DNA from 2 places in the Streptomyces sp. NPDC005803 genome. Region 2 is predicted to be linked to the other one. Evidence: riboswitches for the same ligand, from Rfam matches in the RefSeq annotation. Region 2 holds a riboswitch; the other holds the start of a gene.
The links. A riboswitch is a leader RNA that binds a small molecule or an ion and turns the genes downstream of it on or off. The one in region 2 is predicted to bind glycine.
Positions count from the first base shown of each region.

Region 1 (10,591 bases), on a different contig from region 2:
CCCGGGCTTGACGTCGAAGCTGACGCCGTCGACCGACTTGACCAGACCGTCGTCGGTGTTGAAGTGGATGCGCAGGTCCCGTACGGAGAGGAAGGCGTCATCGCTGCCGGCCCGCGCGGCGGTGGCGGGCTCGCCCACCGCCGCGGTCTGTGCCTTGGAAACCTCGGTCACGAAAGCCTCACCCTGGGGTCGATGGCGGCGTACACCAGATCCACCAGCAGATTGCAGATGACGATGAAGAAGGCGGCGACGAGCGTCACGCCCATGACGATCGGCAGGTCGTTCTCCTGCACGCTCTTGATGGCGTACTGGCCGAGCCCGGGGAAGGAGAACACGGTCTCGGTGATGACGGCGCCGCCGACCAGCAGGCCGAAGTCCATGCCGAAGATGGTGACGATCGGGGTGAGCGCGGCCCGCAGACCGTGCTTGCCGATGACCCGGCTCTCCTTGAGGCCCTTGGCGCGGGCCGTACGGATGTAGTCCTCGCCCATCGTCTCCAGCATCCCGGCTCTGGTGATGCGGGCGTAGAGCGCGGAGTAGAGGAAGGCCAGCGAGCACCACGGGATCAGCATGTTCCACGCCCAGTCCAGTGGACTGTCCGTGAACGCGACGTAGTTGACGCCTTCCCAGACCGGCCACTGCACGGTCAGCACACCGAGCGCGAGCATGCCGGTGAAGAAGATCGGCAGGGAGACGCCGGCGAGTGCGACGCCCATGAAGAAGCGGTCGAGGATCGAGCCCCGCTTGAGCGCGGAGACGACACCGATCGCCACACCGCTGATCAGCCAGATCGCCGCGGCGCCGATGGCGAGCGAGAACGTGACCGGGATGCGCGCGGTCAGCTCGGGCCACACCTCGACGTGCCGCTTGAAGGAGTAGCCGAAGCACGGCACACCGCAGTGCGTGGCCTCGGGGCCGAACTGGAAGTCGGCGCCGACGAAGAGCTGCTTGAGGAAGTGCCAGTACTGGATGTACAGCGGCTGGTCGAGGCCGAGGTTCTGCTTGACCGCGAGGATGGACTGCGGATTGGCGTCCTTGCCCACGTACTGGGCCGCCAATTGGTCCATCGTCTGCCCGGCCAGTCGGGGGACGAGGAAGAAGATCGCGAAGGTGACTGCGCTGACGATCAACAGCAGCAGTACCGCGCCGAAGACGCGTCGGATGATGTACGCAGCCACAGCTATCCGGCGCCGGTATCTGCTCGCCGGGGGTGACCCATGCGGTCGGACACCGTGCCTTCACCTGCCTTTCGGGACAATTCTGGGGGTCCGGAGGCCGCCTCCCGGGCCGCGTGCGCGGCCCGGGAGGCGGGGCCGTTCCTACTTGGCGGAACCCATCAGCACGTAGTCGTACATGCCGAGGTAGGCCTGGGTGACCGTGACGTTCGTCGCGGACTCCGGGCGGAGCAGCAGGTTCTTGCGGTAGATCAGCGGCACGGCGGTGGCGCCTTCGGCGACAGCCCTGTCGACGTTGGCCCAGGCCTTCGCACGGGCGGCGTCGTCCGTGGTGGCGATGCCGTCGTTGAGCAGCTTGTTAATCTTCGGGTCGTTCAGTTCCTGGACGTTGTTACCACCGGACGGCTTGATGGCCGAGCCGTTGATGATCTGGTCCAGGAAGCCGAAGCCGGTCGGCCAGTCCGCACCCCAGGCGCTCATGATCATGCCGAGCTTGTTCGCGTGCACGTAGCTCGGGTTGCCCGCGAAGTTCTGGAAGTACTTGCCCGCCGGGAAGGTCTTGATCTCGGCGTTGACGCCGATCTTCTTGAGCGAGGCCTGCACCGCGGTGACCATGGCCATCTCGGCGGGGCGGTCGGAACGGGCCGAGATCTTGGTGTCGAAGCCGGTCGGCTTGCCACACTGCTTCAGCTCGTCCTTGGCCTTGGCCTCGTCGCCCTTGTGGCCGGCGGACTCGTACAGGTCGAACTTCTCGTAACCGTTGACCGTCGGCGGCAGCAGGGTCGTCGCGACGTCACCCTTGGGGTCGCCACCCTGGGCGGCCTGGATCGACGCCTTGTCGATGCCCCACTGCACGGCCTTGCGGCAGTGGATGTTGTCGAACGGCGCGACGTTGACGTTCAGACCGATGTACGAGGTGGCGCCCGCGTACGAGTTGTCGGTCTGCTTCTTCAGGTCGGCCTTGGTGAGGACCTTGGGCTGGGTCGCCGGGGCGACACCGGTGCCGGCGCCGTCGACGGTGATGTTGTCGGAGAGCAGGTTGTTGTCGACCGTCTCCTGCTTGACCTTGAAGCGGATCGTCACCTTGTCCGGCAGCGCCGGGCGCAGGGTGTCCGTCTTCGGGTCCCAGTTCGTGTTGCGGACCAGGGTCGCGCCGCGGCCCTCGTCGTACGACTCGAACTTGTACGGGCCCGAGGACACGATGTGCTTCACATAGTCGGCGCCCTTGTCCTTCGCGGCCGGCACGGGGGCCGTCTGCGAGAAGGTCGCCAGGTAGTCGAAGTCCGCGAAGGCGTCCTTCAGCTTGAAGACGATCGTGGAGTCGTCCGGCGTCTCGATGGAGGCGATGCCGTTCGGGTTCTTGTCCTTGTACGGACCCTGGTACTTGTCGCCGCCCAGGAGGTGGGCCTTGAAGTACGTCGGGCCGTTGGACAGGGCCTCCGGCGAGAAGTTGGAGCGCTCGACGGCGTACTTGACGTCCTTCGAGGTGATCGGGGTCCCGTCCTCGTACTTGAGACCCTTCTTCAGCGTGTACGTCCAGGTCTTCGCGTCCGGGCTCGCCTTGCCGAGGCCCTCCGCGAGGTCCGGGACGACCTCCAGCCCCTCCTTGCCGGCAGCCGGCTTGAAGGACGTCAGGGTCCGGCCGTACAGGCGGGAGAAGTTCTGCACCCAGCCGTAGTACGTGTTGCCGGGGTCGAGCGAGTCGGGCTCGTCGGACATCTCCAGCTTGAGCGTCCCGCCCTTCTTGTCCGACTTGTTGACGATCGAGGTCAGCGCGGCGTCGGTGGCGCCGGAGCCGCCCTTTCCGCCCTTACCGCCGTCGTCGTCCTTGGAGCCGTTGCACGCGGAAGCTCCGAGCATCAGGACCACAGCTGTGGCGACCACCGCTGTCGTTTTTCTGGTCTTCACCTGAGGAAATCCCCCTCAATCGATGGTTGCCGTGGCTTGTCGCACGACGTTGTGACGAGCACCCGGGCACTACTTGCTACGAGGATCGAGAGCATCACGCAGCCCGTCTCCCAGCAGGTTGAATGCCAGCACCGTGACGAAAATGGCCACGCCCGGCACGATCATGTACATCGGGTCGTTCTGGTAGAAGTCGATCGCGTTGGTGAGCATCCCGCCCCAGGAGGACTGCGGCGGCGCGATACCCACACCGAGATAGCTGAGGCCCGCCTCGAAGAGGATGTTCGAGGGGATGAGCAGCGTGGAGTAGACGAGGACGGGCGCCACCAGGTTCGGCAGCAGCTCCCGGAAGAGGATGAACGGTCCCCGGGCGCCCAACGACCGTGCCGCCTCCACGAATTCGCGATTGCGCAGGCTCATGGTCTGGGCGCGGACGATGCGGCCCATGTACGGCCAGCTGAAGAAGCCGATCACGAAGATCAGTACCGCGATCCGCAGCGGCAGCCCCTCCAGGCCGAAGGCGCCGTCCTGCAGGGCCGCCGAGATGGAGATCGCGAACAGCAGCAGCGGGAACGCCAGGAAGGTGTCCATCATGCGGCTGATGACGGTGTCCACCCAGCCGCCGTAGAAGCCCGACACCACGCCGAAGAAGACGCCGATCACCACGGAGAGCAGGGTGGCTCCGACCGCGACGACCAGGGACACCCAGGAGCCCTCGATGATCCGGGACATGATGTCGCGGCCGTACTGCGGCTCGACGCCGAGCGGGTGGCTCCAGCTGATGCCGCCCCAGTCGCCCTTGGGCGCGAGCAGCGCGGGGTCGATGAGGTCCTGGTGGAACTCGTTGGGGTCCAGCCCGAAGACGGCCTGGATCGGCTTGGAGAGCACGGCGAGCAGGATCAGCAGGATGACAACGATGCCGCCTGCCACCGCCACCTTGTCGCGCTTGAAGCGCGTCCAGGCGATCTGCCCGAGCGAACGGCCTTCGATCTGGCTCTGTTTGACTCCCGTGAGTACTGCCTCCGGCTGCGCCTCGGCAGCCGAACCGGTGGTCTCGATCGGTGCGGTCACAGTGCCTCTGACCCCTCCCGCCGGCGGTGGCCGGCCCCTACTCGCCGCGGTGACGGCCTGGCGCGTGTCAGCCGAAGCGCTTGACTCGGCTGATGTGTTCGGTGCTCAGCCGCAGCACGTGCTGCGGCTGATGTGTTGTTCGGTGCGATGAATGCGTCTGCGGAATGACCGCTGGGGCAACCTCGTACAAAGGGCGGACGATCCCCACTAGCCGGGAGTCTTCAACGCCGTCGTGATCACCCGCCAGACCTGACGGGGAATGTTTGCTCAAACGTGATGCGGTCAGTGAGCTTCCGTTATCCGGACAGCCTGAACGAGTGAGCGGACTACTCGGCCGCTAATCCACCAGAACGGACATGACGCCCAACGGGCTTCATTGGGTGGCTATTTGGGTGACCGGGGCGGTGGTCTTGTCCGGCGGGGAGCCGTTTGTCCGGTCCTGGGACCGGGGCCGGACGGGCCTAGTAGGCGCGCGGGGCGGGGCCGGGGGGCTGCGGGTAGCCGTAACCCGGAGCGACGGAGGCGCCACGGCCGACCGGGGCGTGCGGCTCCCGGTCGTAGAACGGACGGGAGTTGGCGCGCAGCCACATCGCGACCGGGTCGTAGTCGTCGGCCATCGCGACCGTGGAGACCGGGAGCCCCTCCGGAACCGCTCCGACGGACTGCGCCATCATCGCCCGCACGGCGTCCACGGAGGGCCCGCTCGTGTCGTACAGGTCGAGACCGATGGCGAGGTACGGGACGCCGAGCGCGGGCTGCACCCAGGCGCGGCGAAGCGAGCGGATCGCGGGGGTGCGGTGGGCGTTCTGCGTGAGCTGGGCGTAGAACTGCGGGATCTCGATGGCGGGCTCGCTGATCCGCAGCGGGCCGGCGGGCATCCGCTCCAGGCCGGTGGCGATCCGGCGCAGGTCCAGCCAGGGGATGCCGACGCCGCCGCCCGGGGCATGCGGATTCAGCCAGATGCCCCAGCGGTCGGGGAACAGGGCGCGGGAGATGTCCCGGCCGCCCACGACCTCGTGGTCCCGGTTCCAGCCGCTGGCGGAGAGCTCCTGGGCGGAGGTGACGCAGGGGGCGTAGCCGAGGCCGTCGATCTCCATGTTGCCGTACTGGGCGTCGGGAGAGCCGGCCCTGCCGTGCCAGAGCAGCATCCAGACCTGGTCGGCCGCCAGGGCGTGGAGGAGGGCCTCGTACGCGTCGTAGCGCCCGGGCGTCACCTGTCGCAGCATGTGCTCGACCGTTCCCCGAGCTCTCGGCTCCGCTCGAGCAGGGGAGACCCCATCGGCCGCCCCCATGCCTGACGCACTCACCCTGGGTCCCGCCCCTCTTCGATCCACTGTGTCGGCCTGCCGCTCCCGGGGCTCTCGGGGACGGCGCGGTGCCGAGGCACCCGCCATCAAACCAGCTTATGCGGCGGCCCTGACACCGACTTGACGCCAGGGGCCGCCGCCGTCCCGCGGCGCCGGTCCCCGTGCCCTACCGCTACTCGGCGGCGCGCTGGTAGAAGGGCCGCACCCGCGCCCGCATCCAGTCGGCGACCGGGTCCTGGGCCACGTCGAGCAGCACCAGGTTGACCGGCCAGGGCACCTCGACGCGCCCCAGTGCCCGCCCCAGGGCGTCCATGGGGGCGTTGCGCCCGGCTCCCTCCCAGGTGGAGAACTCGATGCCGACGAAGAGGACGGGGTCCGCGCCCTCGATGCTGGCCAGGGCGCGGCGGGCGCTGAGCACGACGCCGCTGGCCTCGAACTCCCCGGCCGCGGCGGAGAGGAAATCGACGGGGTCCTCCTGCCAGTCCGGCTCGTACAGCCGGACCCGTCCGCCACTGGCCGGACCGTCCAGCACGGTGCGGCCCGCCCGGCAGAGCTCGGCGACGGCGGGCGGGGGGAGCGGCATGCCGACCGCGCCGCCCGGGTTCACCGCGACGCCGAGCTGCGGGGGCAGGCCCCGGGCGAAGTCGCGGGCGGGGGCCACGGTGAACGACATGTGCGCGCCGACGCAGGCGAGGAACTGCTGTTCGGAGCTGAACACGGGGACGTACGGCGCGCCCTCGATGTCCAGCGTCGGCAGATCGAGGTCGGTGGCGTCCGGTCCGCCGCCGTTGGGCAGCGGCACCCAGACATGGCTGCGCCCGAGCACCTCCACCAGCCGGCCGCCCGCCTCGGGGCTGCCGACCGAGGCGCTCAGTACTTCTTCGAGCTCGTTGGCCGGCCATCCGCCCTGCGGATGGGTCCGGGCCGGTGCCGGAATGTCCACTGTCTCCCTCTCTCGCCCCATGTCGTGCAGCAAGAGATTAACGCCGCGCGCGTGGTCCGCCGCCCGTCGCGCACGGCTGTCCAGCCTTCGGACGGCCCCCGCTCAGGCCTCACTCTGTGCGTCTGCGAATGTGATGCGCGTCAGCAGCCCGGCCGCCTCGCGGTCCAGCAGCACCGCCGAGGCGCACCCGAGCGGCAGCAGACCGGACTCGGTGTCCCGCAGCAGCCGGCCCACGGCCCTGCGGTGACGGGCGAACGCGTACCCGGAGACTCCGCGCCCGCGCTCGCGCTGGCCCTCCCGCGCGGTCTGCGGGGTGACGTCGAGCAGCACGAGGTGCAGGGTGCGGCCGCGCCGCCGGGCGTGCCGGGCCAGCCAGCCGCGCACCCAGGCCTGCGTGCCGCAGTCGTGGACGACGACGGAGTGGCCGGAGCGCAGCACCCGCCACAGTCCCCAGTAGTGGGCGACGCGGACGAGCGGGCGGTAGAGGGCGTACGGGAGTAAGCGGGGCATCCGGGCCGCCCAGCGGTCCCTGGTGTCCTGGGAGTCGATGGCGTGGGCCGAGACGGCCCGTCCCATGAGCGTCGACTTGCCGCTGCCGGGCAGTCCGGAGACCACCACCACGTCCCCCGCCGCGAAGTGCAGGCCGCGCGGGCTGCGCCCGTCCCGCTCCCGCAGGTCCCGCACGACGGGTGCGTGCGGTCCCACCGTCTCCGTGGCCGGCGCCCCCGGCTGCGCGGGCAGTGCCCCGTGCGCGACCCCCGCGGTCGTCGCGTACCGCTGCAACGTCATCGCCCTCCCCCTGTCGCCTGACCCACACCTGCTCAAGAAGTGTAAAGAAAAGGTAATGCGGCACAACCGTCCGACCCGCCGGAACCCGTAGGAGACGGGCATCGGCACCGAACCCCCACTCTCCCGCAATGCGTGCGATGATGACCCCGTCAACTGCATAAAGGCCGCTCGAATCCGCGCGGGAGAGTCCCGGCCGCCGTGCCGGGCGCCGAAGGAGCAAGATCCTCCCTTGAATCTCTCAGGCCCCGTACCGCGTGGATGAGGCAGATCTGAAAAGCGAGCCGCCCCGCGGCTCCACCCAAGGTGCAAGCCGAACCCCTGCGGGGCCTCTCGGCGAACCTCTCAGGTTCCGATGACAGATGGGGAGGGATCGTCCTCGTCGTCATGCCCTGGGAGCCTTGTCCAATGAGTACTGCCCCCCGCCTCACCGCCCTCGATGCCGTGCACCGTTCGCTCGGTGCGACCATGACCGACTTCGCGGGCTGGGACATGCCGCTGCGCTACGCCAGTGAGCGTGACGAGCACAACGCCGTGCGCACGAAGGCCGGCCTCTTCGACCTGTCCCACATGGGCGAGATCACCGTCACCGGCCCCGCGGCCGTGGACCTGCTGAACTTCGCGCTCGTCGGCAACATCGGCACCGTCTCGGTGGGCCGGGCCCGCTACACGATGATCTGCGCCGAGGACGGCGGCATCCTGGACGACCTGATCGTGTACCGCCTGGCGGAGACCGAGTACATGGTCGTGGCCAACGCCGGCAACGCGCAGATCGTGCTGGACGCGCTGACCGCGCGGGCCGAGGGCTTCGACGCCGAGGTGCGCGACGACCGCGACGCGTACGCGCTGCTCGCCGTCCAGGGCCCCGGGTCCCCCGCCATCCTGGCCGCCGTCACCGACGCCGACCTGGACGGTCTGAAGTACTACGCCGGTCTGCCCGGCACGGTCGCCGGTGTCCCCGCGCTCATCGCCCGTACCGGCTACACCGGCGAGGACGGCTTCGAGCTGTTCGTCGCACCCGAGCACGCCGAGCAGCTGTGGCGGGCCCTCACCGAGGCGGGCGCCTCGCACGGACTGATCCCCTGCGGGCTCTCCTGCCGCGACACGCTGCGCCTGGAGGCGGGCATGCCGCTGTACGGGCACGAGCTGACCACGGCGCTGACGCCGTTCGACGCCGGGCTGGGCCGGGTGGTGAAGTTCGAGAAGGAGGGCGACTTCGTCGGCCGCAAGGCCCTGGAGGCCGCCGCCGAGCGCGCCGAGACCGCCCCGCCCCGCAAGCTCGTCGGCCTGGTGGCCGAGGGCCGCCGGGTACCGCGCGCCGGGTTCGCCGTCGTCGCCGGCGGCCAGGTCATCGGCGAGGTCACCTCGGGCGCACCCTCGCCCACGCTCGGCAAGCCCCTCGCCATGGCGTACGTCGACGCCGCACACGCCGCGCCCGGCACCGCGGGCGTCGCCGTGGACATCCGGGGCAGCCACGAGCCGTACGAGGTCGTGGCGCTGCCGTTCTACAAGCGGCAGAAGTAGAAGAGCGGCGCGCCACGGGCACCGCGTACGTGACGCAGTCCCGTCTCACACCGTAAGACCATCGTTCATCAGCACTCCCCCGCGTACAGGAGAATTCAGGTCATGAGCAACCCCCAGCAGCTGCGGTACAGCAAGGAGCACGAGTGGCTGTCGGCCGTCGAGGACGGCGTGGCCACGATCGGCATCACGGAGTACGCGGCCAACGCGCTCGGTGACGTCGTCTACGCCCAGCTCCCCGAGGTCGGCGACACGGTGACCGCGGGCGAGACCTGCGGCGAGCTGGAGTCGACCAAGTCGGTCAGCGACCTGTACTCGCCGGTGAGCGGCGAGGTCACCGCCGCGAACCAGGACGTCGTGGACGACCCGTCGCTGGTGAACTCCGCTCCGTTCGAAGGCGGCTGGCTGTTCAAGGTACGCGTCGCGGAGGAGCCGAAGGACCTGCTCTCCGCCGACGAGTACACCGCGTTCTCCGGCAACTGAGACCCCAAGGGACCACCTGATGTCGCTTCTCAACTCCTCCCTCCACGAGCTGGACCCGGACGTCGCCGCCGCTGTCGACGCCGAGCTCCACCGTCAGCAGTCCACCCTCGAGATGATCGCCTCGGAGAACTTCGCTCCCGTCGCGGTCATGGAGGCCCAGGGCTCCGTCCTGACCAACAAGTACGCCGAGGGCTACCCCGGCCGCCGCTACTACGGCGGCTGCGAGCACGTCGACGTGATCGAGCAGATCGCGATCGACCGCATCAAGGCGCTCTTCGGCGCCGAGGCGGCCAACGTGCAGCCGCACTCGGGCGCACAGGCCAACGCCGCCGCGATGTTCGCGCTGCTGAAGCCGGGCGACACGATCATGGGCCTGAACCTGGCCCACGGCGGTCACCTGACCCACGGCATGAAGATCAACTTCTCCGGCAAGCTCTACAACGTGGTCCCGTACCACGTCGACGACACCGGCACCGTGGACATGGCCGAGGTCGAGCGCCTCGCCAAGGAGTCCAAGCCGCAGCTGATCGTGGCCGGCTGGTCGGCCTACCCCCGCCAGCTGGACTTCGCCGCCTTCCGCCGCATCGCGGACGAGGTCGGCGCGTACCTGATGGTCGACATGGCGCACTTCGCCGGTCTGGTCGCCGCGGGCCTGCACCCCAACCCGGTGCCGCACGCCCACGTCGTCACGACCACCACGCACAAGACCCTCGGCGGTCCGCGCGGCGGCGTGATCCTCTCCACCCAGGAGCTCGCCAAGAAGATCAACTCGGCGGTCTTCCCGGGTCAGCAGGGCGGTCCGCTGGAGCACGTGATCGCGGCCAAGGCGGTCTCCTTCAAGGTGGCGGCGACCGAGGAGTTCAAGGAGCGCCAGCAGCGCACCCTGGACGGCGCCCGCATCCTCGCCGAGCGTCTGGTGCAGCCGGACGTCACCGAGGCCGGCGTCTCCGTCCTGTCCGGCGGTACGGACGTGCACCTGGTCCTCGTGGACCTGCGCAACTCCGAGCTGGACGGCCAGCAGGCCGAGGACCGGCTGCACGAGCTGGGCATCACGGTCAACCGCAACGCCATCCCCAACGACCCGCGGCCGCCGATGGTCACCTCGGGTCTGCGGATCGGCACGCCGGCCCTGGCCACCCGCGGTTTCCAGGCGGAGGACTTCACCGAGGTCGCCGAGATCATCGCGTCGGCGCTGAAGCCGTCGTACGACGCGGACGACCTGAAGGCCCGCGTCGTCGCGCTCGCCGAGAAGTTCCCGCTGTACCCCGGTGTGAAGTAGTCGAACCGGCGCATTTGTACATAAGGGCGGGGCACCGCGCACACTGAACAGTGAGCGCGGTGCCCCATTCCTCGGGGGTGTCCCGCCGGTCAGGGCCGGGGCACGACGCCCGGCACGGCAC
Region 1 is NZ_JBEXXO010000015.1:104,230-114,820, forward strand. Features, by position in the region: gene ABZ454_RS22000 (ABC transporter ATP-binding protein) at 1-171, opposite strand, end outside; gene ABZ454_RS22005 (ABC transporter permease) at 168-1,178, opposite strand; gene ABZ454_RS22010 (ABC transporter substrate-binding protein) at 1,320-3,083, opposite strand; gene ABZ454_RS22015 (ABC transporter permease) at 3,153-4,151, opposite strand; gene ABZ454_RS22020 (enhanced serine sensitivity protein SseB C-terminal domain-containing protein) at 4,613-5,377, opposite strand; gene ABZ454_RS22025 (enhanced serine sensitivity protein SseB) at 5,631-6,401, opposite strand; gene ABZ454_RS22030 (AAA family ATPase) at 6,504-7,190, opposite strand; glycine riboswitch at 7,360-7,453, shown strand; gene gcvT (glycine cleavage system aminomethyltransferase GcvT) at 7,596-8,711, shown strand; gene gcvH (glycine cleavage system protein GcvH) at 8,814-9,191, shown strand; gene glyA (serine hydroxymethyltransferase) at 9,211-10,470, shown strand.
Region 1: it holds a riboswitch for glycine, as region 2 does, so the genes downstream of both, gcvT (glycine cleavage system aminomethyltransferase GcvT) here and gcvP (aminomethyl-transferring glycine dehydrogenase) in region 2, are expected to answer to the same signal.

Region 2 (10,591 bases):
TCGAGTGGATACGGACGTTGTGAAGATGTCCGGGTCGGCAGGTGTGTTCATTCAGGGTTCGTCCTGCCCCACGGGCGGGTCTGTTTCGGTCAAGGGGAATCGCCCGTGAAGTTGTTTGGGAAGTTGTTCGGCAAGAGCGCTCGCGATGAAGCCGCACGCCATCGCGCACCGCGCCATGGCCAGACCGAGGAGCAGGGCGGCGAGCGCCCCCTCTTCCGCGATCAGATGCCAGGTTCGGGGGGTGGCAACGCGGGTGGTTCCGGCGCGTCGTCCGTTGACCCCACCGGTCCCGGCCGCATAGGTTTCGGAGAACTGTCGACCTCGAGTACGGGTGGAGGGTTCGCCCCGAGGCAGGAGGCTTCGTCCATGCCGGTCTGTACGAGGTGCGGGCACCGCAATGCCGAGGCCAGCCGTTTCTGTTCCAACTGCGGTGCGCCGCTGCGGGGCGGGATCCCCGAGCGGGCCTCGGAGACGACGTCGACCATCTCGATCTCGGGCCTGGAAGCCTACGAGGCGGAGGCGACGGGACAGACGTCCGTCCCCTCGCTCTCGCCCGAGGCGCAGGCCGCCGTGGACGCCCTGCCGCTCGGTTCGGCGCTCCTGGTGGTGCGGCGGGGGCCCAACTCGGGCAGCCGCTTCCTCCTGGACAGCGAGCTGACCACGGCCGGCCGCCACCCGCAGAGCGACATCTTCCTCGACGACGTGACGGTGTCGCGCCGTCACGTGGAGTTCCGCCGGAGCCCCGACGGCAGCTTCACCGTGGGAGACGTGGGCAGCCTCAACGGCACCTATGTCAATCGTGAGCGCATCGACTCCGTGGCACTGTCCAACGGCGACGAAGTGCAGATCGGCAAGTACCGGCTGGTCTTCTACGCGAGCCAGCGCGGCATCTGACCCGCCCCCTGACCGCGTCGGGGGACCCCCAGGAAGGTCCATGCTGAGAACACCGACGGGCGGTGCCGGACACGGCACCGCCACCGCCGACGGCCGCCCGATGAGCATCGGCACGGTGCTCCTGCAGCTGCGGGACGAGTTCCCTGAAGTCACCATCTCCAAGATCCGCTTTCTGGAGACCGAGGGGCTCGTCGAGCCGCAGCGGACGCCGTCCGGGTACCGCAAGTTCCTTCCCCGCGACGTCGAGCGGCTGGCTCAGGTGCTGCGGATGCAGCGGGACCACTACCTTCCCCTGAAAGTCATCCGGGAGCACCTGGACGCCCTCGCACGGGGCGAGCAGACGGCACTGCCCACCCCGGGCGCTGAGGCGGATCCCGGCGACGGCAGCCCGACCGGGGGACCGGGCCGGGCCACCGCTGCCCGCATCGGCCGTGCCGAGCTGCTCGCCGCCGCCGAGGTGACCGAGAGTGACCTCGACGCATGGGAGGCGTACGGTCTGGTCGCGCCATCGGCGGAGGGCGGCTACGACGCCGAGACGGTCACGATCGCCAGGCTTGTGGCGGATCTGGGGCGATTCGGTCTGGAACCGCGTCATCTGCGCCCGATGCGAGCGGCCGCGGACCGGGAGGCCGGGCTGATCGAGCAGGTCGTCGCACCCTTGCGCCGGCACCGGAATCCGCAGACCAGAGCCCATGCCGAGGCCACCGCGAAGGAGCTCGCCGAGCTCTCCGTACGGCTGCACTCGGCCCTCGTGCGGACCGCTCTGCAGATCCGTCTCACCTGATCCCGGCGGGGCCCGACTACCCAAACCTGCCGAGCACGTCCTAGGGTTGCTGTGTGAACGAGCTCGACGTTGTGGGTGTCCGGGTGGAAATGCCCTCCAACCAACCGATCGTGCTCCTGCGTGAAGTGGGAGGCGACCGGTACCTCCCCATTTGGATCGGTCCTGGTGAGGCGACCGCGATCGCCTTCGCCCAGCAGGGCATGGCTCCGGCCAGGCCGCTGACCCATGATCTCTTCAAGGATGTGCTCGAGGCCGTCGGCCAGGAGCTCACCGAGGTCCGGATCACGGATCTGCGCGAAGGGGTCTTCTACGCGGAGCTGGTCTTCGCCAGTGGAGTCGAGGTGAGCGCGCGGCCTTCCGACGCCATAGCGCTCGCCCTGCGCACCGGCACGCCGATCTACGGCAGTGACGGGGTGCTCGACGACGCGGGAATCGCGATTCCCGACGAGCAGGAGGACGAGGTGGAGAAGTTCCGCGAGTTCCTCGACCAGATCTCGCCGGAGGACTTCGGTACGAACAGTCAGTGACGTCCCAAGGGGCCCCGCCAGCGCATTCGGCAAGCCTTTCCCGGTTGTGAGTCACGGGAAACCACCCTCAGGGTGATTATCACTCGGCGTGCCGAGTGTGGCGATCGTTGACGCACCCCGGGTGACTGCCTACCTTCGAGTGGGCAGGTCAAGGACGGAGGTCGGCGTGAGAAGCAGCGGCGACGGTACGGCAGCGGGCGGGCCGTATCCGCAGCAGGGGAGTACGGCCGGCCGCACCATCAGGCAACCGGCTGCGCCGGATTTGGTGGCGGGGGACGGCGTGACATCGGCCAACGAGATCGGCTACCGCGGGCCGACGGCGTGCGCGGCAGCGGGGATCACCTACCGGCAGCTCGACTACTGGGCCCGTACGGCCCTGGTGGAGCCGAGCGTCCGGCCGGCGTACGGGTCCGGCACCCAGAGGCTCTACAGCTTCCGGGACGTCGTCCTGCTCAAGATCGTGAAGCGCTTCCTCGACACCGGGGTGGCCCTGCAGAACATCCGCACCACGGTGCAGCACCTGCGGGCCCGCGGTTTCCAGGATCTCGAACGCATGACGCTGATGAGTGACGGAGCGACCGTGTACGAGTGCTCCTCGCCCGCGGAGGTCGTCGAGCTCCTCCAGGGGGGCCAGGGAGTCTTCGGCATCGCCGTGGGCGTGGTGTGGCGGGACGTGGACGCCGCACTGTCGACGCTCCACGGGGAGCGGGTGGACACCGGCGAGACCCTGATCGGCAACAACCCGGGCGATGAGCTCGCCCGTCGGCGCAACCGGGCGGGCTGACCGGGTGGCGGCACGGCCGCGCCCCGGGGAATCCGGGGTCGGCCGTCTGCGGTGACAGGGCGACTGTCAGTGCCGTAGGGCACCATCGGTTGATGTGAGAGCCGCGCCGACCATCCTGCATCTGGACATGGATGCCTTCTACGCGTCCGCCGAGCAGGCGGCGAAACCGAGTCTGCGCGGCAAGCCGGTCGTGGTGGGCGGACTCGGCCCCCGGGGAGTCGTGGCCACCGCCTCGTACGAGGCGCGGCGTTTCGGGGTGCATTCGGCGATGCCGATGGCTCAGGCCAGGAGACTGGCGCCGAACGCGGCGTACCTGGTGCCGCGCTTCACGCTCTACCGGACCGTGAGCGACCAGGTCATGGAGTTGCTGGGCCGCCTCTCACCCCTGGTGGAGCCGCTCAGCCTCGACGAGGCCTTCGTCGACCTGGAGGCGGGCGGGACGGCGGACGACACGGCTTCCGCGATGGCCATCGGCGAGCAGCTGCGCGGGGCGATCGAAGCGGTCACGGGGCTCAGCGGTTCCGTCGGGCTCGCGGGCTCCAAGATGCTGGCGAAGATCGCCTCCGAGGAGGCGAAGCCCAACGGCATCCTGCTGATAGAGCCGGGCACGGAGCGGGAACTGCTCGCGCCCATGCCGGTGCGGACCCTGCCCGGCGTCGGACCGGCCACCGCGGACCATCTGCGTCGCGCGGGCATGACCACGGTCAACGACCTCGCCGAGGCGGGCGAGGCGGAGCTCGTACGGCTGCTGGGCAAGGCCCACGGCAGTTCTCTGCACCGCATGGCGTCCGGCCATGACGACCGGCCGGTGGTCGCCGAGCGCGACGCGAAGTCGGTCTCGGTCGAGGACACCTTCGACACGGATCTCCATGACCGGGTCCGGGTGCGGACCGAGGTGGAGCGGCTGGCCGGCCGGTGCGTCCAGCGGCTGCGGGCGGCCGGGCGCTCGGGGCGCACGGTGGTGCTGAAGGTGCGGCGCTACGACTTCTCGACCCTGACCCGCTCCGAGACGCTGCGCGGGCCCACCGACGACCCCGCGGTGGTCAGAGAGGCCGCCGCACGGCTCCTGGAGTCCGTGGACACCACCGGGGGTGTGCGGCTGCTCGGCGTCGGCGTCACCGGGCTCGCCGACTTCACCCAGGAGGACCTCTTCGCCCAGGCAGCCGGTGAGCGGGCGGCCGCCGAGCTCCCGGACACCGCCGAGCCGGGCGGACACGCCGCTGCCGATGAGGCGGGGCCGCAGACGGAGGAGACCGGGCAGGAGAGTGCGGAGCAGCTCGCCGCGCGGCGCTGGCCCGCCGGTCACGATGTACGCCACGACACGTACGGACACGGCTGGGTGCAGGGGAGCGGGGTCGGGCGGGTGACGGTGCGGTTCGAGGAGCCGGAATCGGCGCCCGGCCGGGTCCGCACGTTCCGGATCGACGATCCGGCGCTGCGGCCGGCCGATCCGCTGCCGCTCGTGCGGAACCCGGTGGACTACTCCTCCTGGCCGGCCAGCCTGCCGAAGTCGCGGTCCGGCGCGCTCTCGGCCGGCGCCGCGTCCAGACCGTAGTGCCGGTAGAGCTGAAGCTCCTGTTCCGGCGAGAGATGGCGGCCGACCCCGAAGTCGGGTGCGTCCTTGATCAGGGCACGGTCGAACGGGATGCGCAGCGCGTCCTCGACGAACTCGCTGGGCTCCAGCGGGACGAAGGCGTCCCGGCTGAACAGTCCGGTGCGTACGGCCGCCCATTCGGGCACTCCGGTCGCGTCGTCGAGGTACACCTCGTCCACGGTTCCGATCTTGGTGCCCTTGCGGTCGAACGCCTTGCGGCCGATCAGGTTGCGCGGATCGATGTCGGTCTGCACGGTCCCTCCCACTGGTCGCGGCTACTCCACAGGCACTACAGAAGTGCAGAACCGTGGCGTCGGCCACTCGAGATTCCCACCGTGTACCCCGCTGGTACGCTGGCCATGGCTGCTGATCCCGTGCGGGAGAGTCCTCCGGAGTAAAATCCGGAGGCGCCGAAGGAGCAAATCCTCCCCGGAATCTCTCAGGCCCCCGTACCGCACGGACGAGGTCACTCTGGAAAGCAGGGCGGGTTCCGTACGGCCTCGGCCGGACCGGGTCTCTCCCTCACCGACGGTGAAAGCCGGTGCGCCCCGTGGGCACCGGTGAAGCTCTCAGGTTGAGATGACAGAGGGGGAGGCCGTTCGGGCACCCCGCGCCGTGGTGCCCCTCGCAGGTCGTGACAGACCAGGAGGCCTCCATCATGACCCCCCGCCGCACTTCGCTCTCCCAGCTGGAACAGGGAATCCCGTTCGAGCAGCGCCACATCGGTCCCGATGCCGAGGCACAGGCGAAGATGCTCGCCCAGGTCGGTTACGGCTCGCTCGACGAGCTCACCGCCGCCGCGGTGCCCGATGTGATCAAGAGTGCCGAGGCCCTGCGGCTGCCGGCCGCCCGGACCGAGGCCGAGGTCCTCGCCGAGCTGCGCCTCCTCGCCGACCGCAACCAGGTCCTCGCCCCGATGATCGGGCTCGGCTATTACGGCACGTTCACCCCGCCGGTGATCCTCCGCAACGTCATGGAGAACCCCGCGTGGTACACGGCCTACACGCCGTACCAGCCGGAGATCTCCCAGGGCCGCCTCGAAGCCCTGCTGAACTTCCAGACGATGGTCGCCGAGCTGACCGGTCTGCCCACCTCCGGCGCCTCGCTGCTCGACGAGGGCACCGCCGCCGCCGAGGCCATGGCGCTGGCCCGGCGTGTCGGCAAGGTCAAGAAGGGCGTCTTCCTGGTCGACGCGGAGACCCTGCCGCAGACCGTCGCCGTCATAGAGACCCGTGCCGAGCCGACCGGAGTCGAGGTCGTCGTCGCCGACCTCACCGACGGCATCCCGGCGGGCATCGCCGAGCGCGGTGTCTTCGGTGTGCTGCTGCAGTACCCGGGCGCCTCCGGGGCCGTGAGGGACATCAAGCCCGTCATCGACCAGGCCCACGAGCTCGGCGCGATCGTCACCGTGGCCGCCGACCTGCTCGCGCTCACCCTGCTCACGTCCCCCGGCGACCTCGGCGCGGACATCGCCGTCGGGACCACGCAGCGCTTCGGCGTGCCGATGGGCTTCGGCGGACCGCACGCCGGCTTCATGGCCGTGCGCGAGAAGTTCGCGCGCAGCCTCCCGGGCCGCCTCGTCGGCGTCTCCGTGGACGCGGACGGCAACAAGGCGTACCGGCTGGCCCTGCAGACCCGCGAGCAGCACATCCGCCGCGAGAAGGCCACCAGCAACATCTGCACCGCTCAGGTGCTGCTCGCCGTGATGGCCGGGATGTACGCCGTCTACCACGGACCCGACGGCCTGCGGACGATCGCCCGGCGCACCCACCGCTACGCGGCCATCCTGGCGCAGGGCCTGCGGGCGGCCGGTGTCGACGTGGTGACCGGCGTCCACTTCGACACGCTCACCGTCCGGGTCCCGGGCAAGGCCGCCGCGGTCGTCGCCGATGCCCGCGAACGCGGGGTCAACCTGCGGCTGGTCGACGCCGACCTGGTCTCGGTCGCGTGCGACGAGACCACCACCCGCGCGCAGATCGCGGCGGTCTGGGCCGCCTTCGGCACCGAGGGTGACATCGAGGCGCTGGACGCAACGACCGCCGACGCGCTGCCCGACGCGCTGCTGCGCACCGACGCGATCCTGACCCACCCGGTCTTCCACCAGCACCGCTCCGAGACCGCGATGCTGCGCTACCTGCGCAAGCTCGCCGACCGTGACTACGCGCTGGACCGCGGCATGATCCCGCTCGGCTCCTGCACCATGAAGCTGAACGCGACCGCCGAGATGGAGTCGATCACCTGGCCCGAGTTCGGCGCACTGCACCCATTCGCGCCGGCCGAGCAGGCCGAGGGCTTCCTTACGCTCATCCGTGAGCTGGAGGAGCGCCTCGCGGAGGTCACCGGCTATGACGCGGTCTCCCTCCAGCCGAACGCCGGCTCGCAGGGTGAGTTCGCGGGGCTGCTCGCCGTCCGCGCGTACCACCGTGCCAACGGCGACGAGGGCCGGACCGTCTGCCTGATCCCGTCCTCCGCCCACGGCACCAACGCCGCGAGCGCCGTGATGGCCGGCATGAAGGTCGTCGTGGTGAAGACCGCCGACGACGGCGAGGTCGACATCGAGGACCTCCGCGCCAAGATCGCGCAGCACCGCGACGAGCTCGCCGTGCTCATGATCACTTACCCCTCGACCCACGGTGTCTTCGAGGAGCACGTCGCCGACATCTGCGCCGAGGTGCACGACGCCGGCGGCCAGGTGTACGTCGACGGGGCCAACCTGAACGCACTGGTCGGTCTCGCCAAGCCGGGCCGCTTCGGCGGCGACGTCTCGCACCTGAACCTGCACAAGACCTTCTGCATCCCGCACGGTGGCGGCGGTCCCGGCGTGGGACCCGTGGGTGTGCGCGCACACCTCGCGCCGTACCTCCCGAACCACCCGCTGCAGCCCGCCGCGGGTCCCGAGACCGGTGTCGGACCGATCTCGGCCGCTCCGTGGGGCTCGGCCGGCATCCTCCCGATCTCCTGGGCCTATGTACGCCTGATGGGTGGCGAGGGCCTGAAGCGCGCGACGCAGGTGGCCGTACTCGCGGCCAACTACATCGCCAAGCGGCTGGAGCCGCACTACCCGATCCTGTACAACGGCCCGGCCGGCCTGGTGGCGCACGAGTGCATCGTGGACCTGCGGCCCATCTCCAAGGCGACCGGCGTCAGCATCGACGACGTCGCCAAGCGCCTCATCGACTACGGCTTCCACTCGCCGACCATGTCGTTCCCGGTCGCGGGGACGCTCATGATCGAGCCGACCGAGAGCGAGGACCTCGCGGAGCTGGACCGCTTCTGCGACACGATGATCGCCATTCGCGGCGAGATCGAGAAGGTGGCCTCGGGCGAGTGGAGCGCCGACGACAACCCGCTGGCCAACGCCCCGCACACCGCTGCCGCGCTGGGCGGGGAGTGGGAGCACGGCTACAGCCGCGAGGTGGCCGTCTTCCCGGCCGGGGTCTCGGCCGCCGACAAGTACTGGCCGCCGGTGCGCCGCATCGACGGTGCGTTCGGTGACCGCAACCTCGTCTGCTCCTGCCCGCCGCTGGACGAGTACGACAACTGAGCACACGAACACAGCGTGTGACGCGGATACGCGTGGGGGCCGGTGCGGAGGATTCTCCGCACCGGCCCCCTTCCGTTCCGGCCGCTCAGGCCGCCTTCACCACCCGGCCCGTTCCCAGCGGCCGGTGCGGGGCGATGATCTGCCCGTCCGGGAGCAGCTCACCGGTGTCCTCGAAGAGCAGGACGCCGTTGCACAGCAGGCTCCATCCCTGCTCGGGATGGTGCGCCACCAGACGGGCGGCTTCCCGGTCGGCTGAGTCGGCTGTCGGGCAGGCTGGCTGGTGCTGACACATGGATGGGTTCTTTCGCTGCGTTGAGTTGAGTGTCCTGCGGCTTGAAGAGGTGTTCATGGCCGCCCCCGTATCAATCGGTCCGGTCCCAGTGTTGCCCCACGGGCTTCGATCCGCAGGGATTTGGCAGCAGCGCTTCCTCTCCTCTCATGACGCGTCACCCGGCCGGACGGTTCAACGCAACTGCACTGTCACTTCGGGTGGTTCGGGGTGGTCGGATGGGGCTAGTACGGATGGGCACACGGGCCCCCGCGTGACGGCACTGTGCCCCCACCGGATCGGCGGGGGCACAGTGCCGTCACGTGGGGGGCGAGCCGGCGCTCAGGCGGGAGAGCCGAGCAGGGGGCCGGGGCCGGGTGTGATGCGGGTGGTGATCACGGGGAGCAGATCGGCGACCCGGTGCGGACGGTGTGCCGCGATACCCGGTGGGGCGGGAGCCAGCGGAACCAGCAGATCGGCGGGGGCGGGGGACCCGCAGGACGCGTCCGCCCCGATGTCTCCGTGCAGCCACAGTGCCATCATGTAGAGCTCGGGAATGGAGAGCAGCCTGGGCTGGTAGGGCGTCGCCGCCGCTTCCGCCTGGCGCAGGGCGAGTTCGGTCGAGGCGATGTACGGGCCCTCGAAGAAGTGCGAGAAGGCCCAGCCGTCCGGGGTGAGCATCGTGTCAGCCGCGGCGACGGCCCGCTCCGTGCTGCGGATCAGGAAGCGCCATGCGGCGAGCCGGGTGGTGGGTGCGGGACCGCCGGGGCCGCCTCGGTCCAGCACATGGACGGGGAGCGGGTGTTCGGGGCTCAGAGGTCCCTGGACGGACCGCAGAGCGGGGGTGCGGGCCTCGCGGACCGCGGTCGGTGAACTGAGCGCCGCGAGAACGCTGCGCAGAGCGGGCGCGGGAGCCGGAGGTACGTGCAGCGGCATAGTGGGTCGCCTCTCACTTCGGAGACACGGTGGAGCGTGGGCGGGTGCAGACGGCGCTGTCGGCGTGCGGGGCCAGAGGAGGCCGGTGACTGGGCCGGTGCGTCAACTCTCTGCCTCGTCCGCGGAGTTTATACGACACGTGTTCACGCGGTGTTTCCACTAGCCGCCACGGCTATTGCCGGCAAGGCGGTATCCAGACTTAATTATGCGGAGATTGTGCTCATTCGGTGCGAGCGGCGCAGCCACCGCCTCGAGTTTTTCCCGCGCAGCGGTAGGCTGAAACGTGTCGCCTCTTTCCCGGCGTGCCGACGGGGAAACTGCGCGCTGCGTCATGCCGAGTGAATGTGCCCCGGGCCTCGGCCATCAGATTAGCGGGTGCGCGGCGTCCGCGGGGCGTTATCGATCTCCCCGTCGGGGCATTATCGATCGTGACACGAGCGGCCCGTGCCGGAGGCTGCCCACGCGAGGAGGGATGCTTCGATGGGGGAGAAGGTCGTAGCGGGCGCCTTTGACCTGTCCGACCGGCAGAGGTACCGGAGGAAGCTCCACCAGTGCCTGGAGGGGCTGGGGAGGCTCCTGGCGGAGCGGAGGTTCGACCGTCCGCGCAACCTCATGGGCATGGAGATCGAGCTGAATCTGGCCGGTGCCGACGGTATGCCGAAGATGTTGAATGGAGCGGTTCTGGAGCGCATCGCCAGCCGCGATTTCCAGACGGAACTGGGGATGTTCAATCTTGAGGTGAACATAGTTCCACACAATCTGTCAGGCCGCGTTCTCGATCAACTGGCCGAAGAGTTGAGGACCGGTCTCGGATATGCCGACCGGAAGGCTGCCGAGGTCGACGCCGGGATCATGATGATCGGAATACTCCCCACCCTCGGGCAGGAAGACATGGTCCGGTCCAATCTCTCCGACGTGGATCGCTACGCGCTGTTGAATGATCAAATGGTGGCGGCGCGTGGCGAGAATTTCCTGCTGGATATCGAAGGCGTGGAGAGGCTCGTCTGCACCTCCGGGTCGATCGCCCCCGAGGCGGCCTGCACCTCGGTGCAGCTCCATCTGCAGGTGACTCCGGAACGCTTCGCGGACGTGTGGAACGCGGCCCAGGCCGTCGCCGCGGTCCAGGTGGCCCTGGGAGCCAATTCCCCCTTCCTGTTCGGCCGGGAGCTCTGGCGGGAGTCGCGGCCGCCGCTCTTCCAGCAGGCCACGGACACCAGGTCGCCCGAACTCCAGAACCAGGGGGTGCGGCCGAGGACCTGG
Region 2 is NZ_JBEXXO010000013.1:213,877-224,467, reverse strand. Features, by position in the region: gene ABZ454_RS20435 (FHA domain-containing protein) at 106-894, shown strand; gene ABZ454_RS20430 (MerR family transcriptional regulator) at 935-1,678, shown strand; gene ABZ454_RS20425 (bifunctional nuclease family protein) at 1,732-2,205, shown strand; gene ABZ454_RS20420 (MerR family transcriptional regulator) at 2,372-2,989, shown strand; gene ABZ454_RS20415 (DNA polymerase IV) at 3,084-4,544, shown strand; gene ABZ454_RS20410 (PRC-barrel domain-containing protein) at 4,469-4,837, opposite strand; glycine riboswitch at 4,951-5,048, shown strand; gene gcvP (aminomethyl-transferring glycine dehydrogenase) at 5,242-8,127, shown strand; gene ABZ454_RS20400 (DUF5999 family protein) at 8,213-8,419, opposite strand; gene ABZ454_RS20395 (hypothetical protein) at 8,738-9,331, opposite strand; gene ABZ454_RS20390 (glutamate-cysteine ligase family protein) at 9,812-10,591, shown strand, end outside.